2 regions of the Clostridium sp. TJA085 genome follow, and region 1 is predicted to be linked to the other one. Evidence: riboswitches for the same ligand, from Rfam matches in the RefSeq annotation. Region 1 holds a riboswitch; the other holds the start of a gene.
The links. A riboswitch is a leader RNA that binds a small molecule or an ion and turns the genes downstream of it on or off. The one in region 1 is predicted to bind lysine.
Positions count from the first base shown of each region.

Region 2: it holds a riboswitch for lysine, as region 1 does, so the genes downstream of both, lysA (diaminopimelate decarboxylase) here and AC4FQW_RS11685 (Na+/H+ antiporter NhaC family protein) in region 1, are expected to answer to the same signal.

Region 1 covers NZ_JBZEEZ010000005.1:67,281-70,961, reverse strand. The annotation lists gene AC4FQW_RS11695 (ACT domain-containing protein) at 1-402, shown strand, start outside; gene AC4FQW_RS11690 (aminopeptidase P family protein) at 422-1,672, shown strand; lysine riboswitch at 1,757-1,932, shown strand; gene AC4FQW_RS11685 (Na+/H+ antiporter NhaC family protein) at 2,056-3,681, shown strand, end outside.
Region 2 covers NZ_JBZEEZ010000002.1:288,532-292,212, reverse strand. The annotation lists gene AC4FQW_RS08575 (DUF1576 domain-containing protein) at 1-87, opposite strand, end outside; gene AC4FQW_RS08570 (beta/alpha barrel domain-containing protein) at 273-953, shown strand; lysine riboswitch at 1,023-1,192, shown strand; gene lysA (diaminopimelate decarboxylase) at 1,342-2,637, shown strand; gene lepB (signal peptidase I) at 2,670-3,176, shown strand; gene AC4FQW_RS08555 (DUF3006 domain-containing protein) at 3,475-3,681, shown strand, end outside.

The DNA of each region.
Region 1 (3,681 bases):
TTACCAAATATATTTTATAAGGTTATAGAGGTTAAAGAATTACTTCATACAGGAAAAGTAAAAGATATATCAGAGGGAGTTAAAAAGGTTGGAATAAGTAGAAGCACTTATTATAAATATAAGGATTTTGTATATCCAATGGCGGAAGGTGTAAATAGTAAAAAAATTACGATTGTGCTTTTACTAGCTCATAAATCGGGAGTGCTTTCAAGAGTTCTAGACTTTATTGCAACAAATGAGTTAAATATATTAACAATTAATCAAGATATACCAATAAATATGACTGCAAATGTTACTATAACATTAGATGTCTCTAAAATAAGAGGAGATGTTAAAAACTTTTTATACAAAATCAGTGAGCTTGATGATGTAATAAAAGTTAGAATACTAGCCGTAGAATAAAAAGTATGGAGGGATAATTATGGAGAAAAAAGTTTTTGAATTTAACAGAAAGAGGGTACTTGAAAAGTTAGAGGAAAATTCTTTATTAATTCTTTTTGCTGGAAATGCACCAAAGAAAACTGCTGATGAAAAATATAGTTTTACACCAAACAGAAATTTTTATTATTTAACAGGAATTGATGAAGAAGATCATATTATTGTTATGGGTAAATTAAATGGCAATGTAATTGAAAAGATGTTTATAAAAGAAATAGACCTTGAAAAAGAAAAGTGGCTTGGTAAAACAATAAGAAAAGAAGAAGTTTTTAATTTAAATAGTATAGAAGATATAGGATACTTAGGAGAGTTTAGAGGCTTTTTAAATAAAATAATAAATGAAAGTGTTGATATAAATATATATTTAGATTTAGAAAGAGATGAGTTTAACAGCTTACCAACAGTAAGTAGTACATTTGCTAAAAAGCTTAGAAATAAGTATCCACAAGTGAATATAAAAAATGTATTTCCAATATTTGCACCAATAAGACTTGTAAAGAGTCCATCTGAAATAAAAGAAATGCAGAAGGCTATTGATATAACAATTAAAGGTGTTGAATCAATAATGAAAAATATAAAACCTGGAATGCTTGAATATGAATTAGAAGCATATTTTGAATTTGAATGCAGAAAAAGAGGAGTTCGTGATTATGCATTTAATACAATTGCAGCAGCTGGAAAGAATGCAACTATATTACATTATGTAGATAATAATTCAGAAGCTAAAGATGGAGATTTAATTCTTTTTGACTTAGGAGCACAGGTTAATTATTATAATGGAGACATTTCAAGAACATTTCCTGTAAACGGTAAGTTTACAAAAAGACAAAAGGAAGTTTATGAAGCTGTACTTAGAGTAAATGAGAAAGTTATATCAGAGTTAAAACCAGGTATTAATTTCTTAGATATAAATAAAAAATCTAAAGAGTGGATTGCAGAAGAATGTATTAATCTTGGATTAATAGAAAATAAGGAAGAAGTATCAAAATATTATTGGCATAGTATAGGACATAGCTTAGGTTTAGATACTCATGATATAGAAAATCCAGGAAGAAATACAGTTTTAGAACCAGGTATGGTATATACAGTAGAACCAGGCATATATATAGGAGAAGAAGGTATTGGTGTAAGAATAGAAGATGATGTACTAATAACTGATGATGGATGTGAGGTATTAACTAAGGATATGATAAAATCAGTTAGTGAAATAGAAGAATTTATGAAAAATTGTTAATAAAATAAACAAAAAATTAAAAGATATATTGATATATATATATTTATATTATATAATTATATTAATTTAAAAGTGAATAATTTGCGAAGAGGTAGAGGCGCGGTCTTTAAGAGTAATGTTATTGAGATAAGCACTATGATATAACATGAAAGGAAATACCGCCGAAGGATATAACTAATGCTTTAATGTTATAATCCTGGGCTTATGCATAATATGCATAAGACTGTCACAAATTATATTTGTGGTGAGCTATCATTCAATGGATTCTTACGTTATATATTTAGAACCTTGAGTGTTATCTCAAGGTTCTTTTTGACTTTAAAGTAAAATGATGGGCCTCTAAAAAATATTCACAAATTTTATTTTAATAGGGGGATTCAATCATGAAAAAAAGAAATTATTTAGTATTTTTATTTACCTTTATACTAATGATTAGTATGACAACAGTAGCATTTGCATCAGAAATTGATCCAGGAACTGTAAATGCAGAAAGGTTTGGTATATGGACTATAATACCACCTTTAGTTGCAATTGTACTTGCATTTATTACAAAAAATGTTGTAGTATCTTTGTTTATTGGTGCATTAGCTGGATGTTTTATGATTCAAGTCGTAGATCAAAATGCATTTAATGCATTGATACAAGCCTTTTTAGATTTTATACAAAGAGTTCTAAATTCTTTAGCGGATCCTTGGAATGCTGGAATAATACTTCAAGTTTTAGCTATTGGAGGAGTAATAAATCTTGTTGCTAAAATGGGAGGTGCTAGAGCTATAGCAGAAGCACTTGCAAAAAGAGCAAAAACTCCAAGGAGTGCTCAACTTGTTACTTGGTTTCTAGGTCTTTTAGTATTTTTTGATGATTATGCAAATTCATTAATAGTAGGTCCTATAATGAAGCCTGTTGCAGATAAACTTAAAGTTTCAAGAGAAAGGTTAGCTTTTATAATTGATGCAACAGCAGCACCAATTGCAGGACTTGCAATAATATCAACTTGGATAGGGTTAGAAGTAGGACTTATAAATGATTCATTTACTCAAATTGGAGTTAAAGTTGATTCCTTTGGTGTTTTTCTTCAAACTATTCCATATAGATTTTATAATATTTTAATACTTGCATTTGTAGTTATTACATCTGTTATGCTTAGGGATTTTGGACCTATGAGAAAGGCTGAAGTTAGGGCTAGAAAAGGTATTAAGGATAAAAAATCGGAGCTTGAAAGTATAAGTACAGAAGATGAGATGAAAGTAAAAGAAGGAGTTAAGCTTAGTATTTGGAATGCAATAATCCCAATAGGAGCACTTATAATATCAGCTCTTATAAGTTTTTATTATAGTGGATATACAAGTATAATAGGTGGAACTGATGTAGCACTTAGAGAAGTTGTAACTAATGCACCGTTTTCTTTTACAGCAATAAGAGAAGCATTTAGTGCAGCTGATGCATCAACAGCACTTTTCCAATCAGCAGTATTTGCATCAATAATAGCAATTGCTATGGGAGTTTGTAAAAAGATATTTACTGTGTCAGAAGCTGTTGAAGTTTGGGTAGATGGAATGAAAGGTCTTATAATAACTGGAGTAATTTTATTACTTGCATGGTCATTAAGTTCAGTAATAAAAGATTTGGGAACTGCTAAATATTTAGTTACATTATTATCTGGATCAATACCATCATTTTTACTTCCAAGTATTATATTTATATTAGGAGCTGTAATATCATTTGCTACCGGAACTGCATATGGAACAATGGGAATACTTATGCCTCTTGCAATTCCTCTAGCTCATTCAATATCACCAGATATGAGCTATATAGTATTAAGTACAAGTGCTGTACTTACAGGAGCAATATTTGGAGACCACTGTTCACCAATATCAGATACAACAATACTTTCATCAATGGGAGCTGGATGTGATCATATAGAACACGTAAAAACACAAATGTGGTATGCACTGTTTGTTGCAGGAGCCACAATAATATTAGGTTATATACCAGCTGGATTAAATGTT
Region 2 (3,681 bases), on a different contig from region 1:
ATTAATAGTAAAAGCAGTAAGTATAAAAAATAGATATATTGAAATTAAGATTTTGTACGGGAGAAAAAATTTTTTTAGTTGAAGCATAAATAAAAAAACACCGCCTTTTATAAATCAATATTATTTGTAAACATTATATTACAAATAATACATACTTATCTATAAAATGAATAAATATTTTTTATTTATCAAAAATAAATATTTTAATTAATGGAAGTTGGTTATATAATAAGTTGTAAAGCAAAGCAATGTAAGTTTTTGGAGGGATAAAAATGAGTAAGGATAATGAAAAATATGTTCCAGAAATATTAGGAACATTTAGAAATCATATAATTGAAGCACCTTCTGCAATAAGAAAGTGTAGTGGAATAAAGATATTTGGAAAGAGAATTAAATCAATAATGTTTTCAACTGATGTTGCCATGATAAAAAATACAAATGCAGATGCAATAATGGCAGTATATCCTTTCACCCCCCAACCAAAAATAACTGAGGCTATAATAACAGCAGCTGATGTTCCAGTGTTTTGTGGAGTTGGAGGTGGAATAACTCAAGGTAGGAGAGTTATAAACTTAGCATTAGATGCTGAATTTAAAGGAGTAATAGGGATAGTTGTAAATGCACCAACAACAAACAGTGTAATAAAAAAGATAAGAAAAACAATAGATATTCCTGTTGTTGTAACAGTTGTATCAGAAGATACAGATATAGAAGAAAGATTAAATTCAGGTGCCACTATATTAAATGTATCAGGTGGAAAAAATACAGCTAGAATTGTTAAGAAAATAAGAGAAAAGTATCCTTTAGTTCCTATAATTGCAACTGGAGGAAATACTGAAGAAAGTATATTAGAAACAATAGAAGCTGGAGCTAATGCAATAAGTTATACACCACCATCATCAGCAGAGATAATGGGAGATTTAATGAATATTTATAGAGAAAAAGAATATTAATGTATAAAAGACTTTAAATTTATAGTATCATAAATAATAAAAAATAATAATATATTAGGAAAGAACAAATCTTAGGGTAGAGGTGCCGAGATTAAGAGTAATCTTTAGGAGTTTTGCAGACTATGAATAAGGATGAAAGGATGATTGGCCGAAGTTAAATTATAATGCAAATATAATTTTTCTGGGTATGTATATAATATATGCATAACTGTCACATAACGTGGAGAGCTACAAGGATTTTTAAATTACTATATAAGTGAGTTTAGAATATATTAATTTTAGGCTTAAGTTTTTGTAATTATAATACCTTAATGTTATAACGTTATTACCCGTCACAGGAATTTTCCTGTGACGTTTTGTTTTACTTAAATGAATTGGAGGAATTTAAATGAAACTATTTGGTAATATGAGGACTGAAGAAAATACTTTAGTAATTGGAGGAATAAAAACAACAAAGTTAGTTGAAGAGTTTGGAACTCCTTTATATGTTATGGATGAGAATTTAATTAGAGAAAATTGTAGAAGGTATTTTCAGGCCTTTAGTTGTGAAAATAGAGGTAATAAGGTAGCCTATGCTGGAAAAGCATTTTTAACTTTAGCGATGTGTAAAATAATAGAGGAAGAAGGCTTATGTTTAGATGTTGTTTCAGGTGGAGAATTATATACAGCATATAAAGCTGATTTTCCATTAAAAAAAGTATTATTTCATGGAAATAATAAAACATTAGAAGAAATTGAAATGGGTGTAAAACTTGGTGTTGGAACATTTGTAGTGGATAATTTATTTGAAATAGAACAGCTTAATAAAATTGCTAGAGATTATGAAAGAAAGCAAGATATTTATTTAAGAATTACTCCGGGTATTGAGGCACATACACATGAATATATAAAGACAGGACAAATTGATTCTAAGTTTGGTTTTGCACCAGTAGGAGATAATATAATAAATGCTATAAAAAGGGCTATAAAATTGGAAAACATAAATTTACTTGGGCTTCATTGTCATATAGGTTCACAAATATTTGAAATAACTCCTTACGAAGATGCGGCTGAGATAATGCTTAATTTAATAAATAGAGTTAAGAATGAAACTGGATATATAATAAAAGAGTTAGATTTAGGTGGTGGATTTGGAATATATTATAGTGATGAAGATAAACCAAGAGAAATAGAGGAATATTGTAATGCCATAATAAATAAAGTAGATGAAGTTTGCAAAAATTTACAATTGGAAAGACCTACACTTATTATAGAGCCGGGAAGGTCAATAGCTGGAAATGCAGGAATAACATTATATACTATAGGCTCAATAAAAAATATACCATCAGTTAGAAAATATGTGTCTGTAGATGGCGGTATGACTGATAATATAAGACCAGCATTATATAAGGCTAGATATGAATGTATAGTTGCAAATAGGGTTATATATGATGCTAAAGAGAAAGTAACTATATCTGGAAAGTGTTGCGAATCTGGTGATATATTATTAAATGCAATAAAAATACCATCTGTTTTAAGTGGAGATGTTCTTGCAGTTATGTCAACGGGTGCATATGGTTATTCAATGTCTAATAATTACAATAAGATTCCAAAGCCAGCAGTTGTTATGGTTAAAGGTGGAAAAATTAAAATTATATGTAAAAGAGAGAGCTATGATGATATAATTAAAAATGAAGTAATTTAAATTTAACTGAAGGGTATAAAGTGGGGAAAAGTATGGGAAAAAAATTTATTACGGACATAGTCTGTCCTATTATCTTAGCTGTAATATTAGCTTTACTAATAAACAAATTTTTAATTTTTAAAGTAGAGGTTCCTACATCATCAATGGAACCTACTATAAAAGTAGGAGAAAAGTTTTTAGTAACAAAAGTTTATAATTTTAATAATTTAAAAAGAGGGGATATCATAGTCTTTAAAAATAAAGAAAAAAATGAGATTATGATAAAGAGGCTTATAGGTCTTCCAGGAGATGAAATTGATGTAAGAGGAAATGAACTTTATATTAATGGAGAATTTATTCAAGAGGATTATGTGAAAAATCCAGATGGTTTTTTTGGGGAGTTCAAAGTTCCAGAAGGTAAATATTTTTTCTTAGGAGATAATAGAAAAAATTCAGCTGACTCAAGGTATTGGGAAGATCCATATATTCCAAAGGAAGATATAAAAGGTGAGGCACAACTTAGAATATATCCAATAAGGGAATTTGGAAGTATAAAATAATATTTTATTTAATAATATTAAAAGATTTTAATGTAATTTAGAACGAATAAACTAATTAGTTTATTCGTTTATTTTTGTTATTAAAAAATACTTAAGTGGTATTTAATATTGTATAATATTGAAATATAAATTACGTATGATATAATGTGAAAATAAGATTAAAAGTATTTAAAAAAGGACAAGAATATAATATAAAAATTTAAATTTCATGAAATAAATTTGTCAAAAAAGTATGATATAATTAAATTTAATTTAATATCAATATTTAGGAAAGGTTAAACAGGTATATAATGCATTTATGAGAAAAATTTATGTAGTTGATAGAAGTGAAGGACGATATTATATTTTACAGTCTTTAGATAATAAAATATTAAATGTTCCTAAAAATGAATTTTCTATAAAGTTAAAAAGTGGTGATGTAGTATATGAAGAAAATAATCAATACTATTATAGTGAAGAAGAAACCATTAAAAGAAAAAAGTATATTAGTGAATTAATGGAAGGA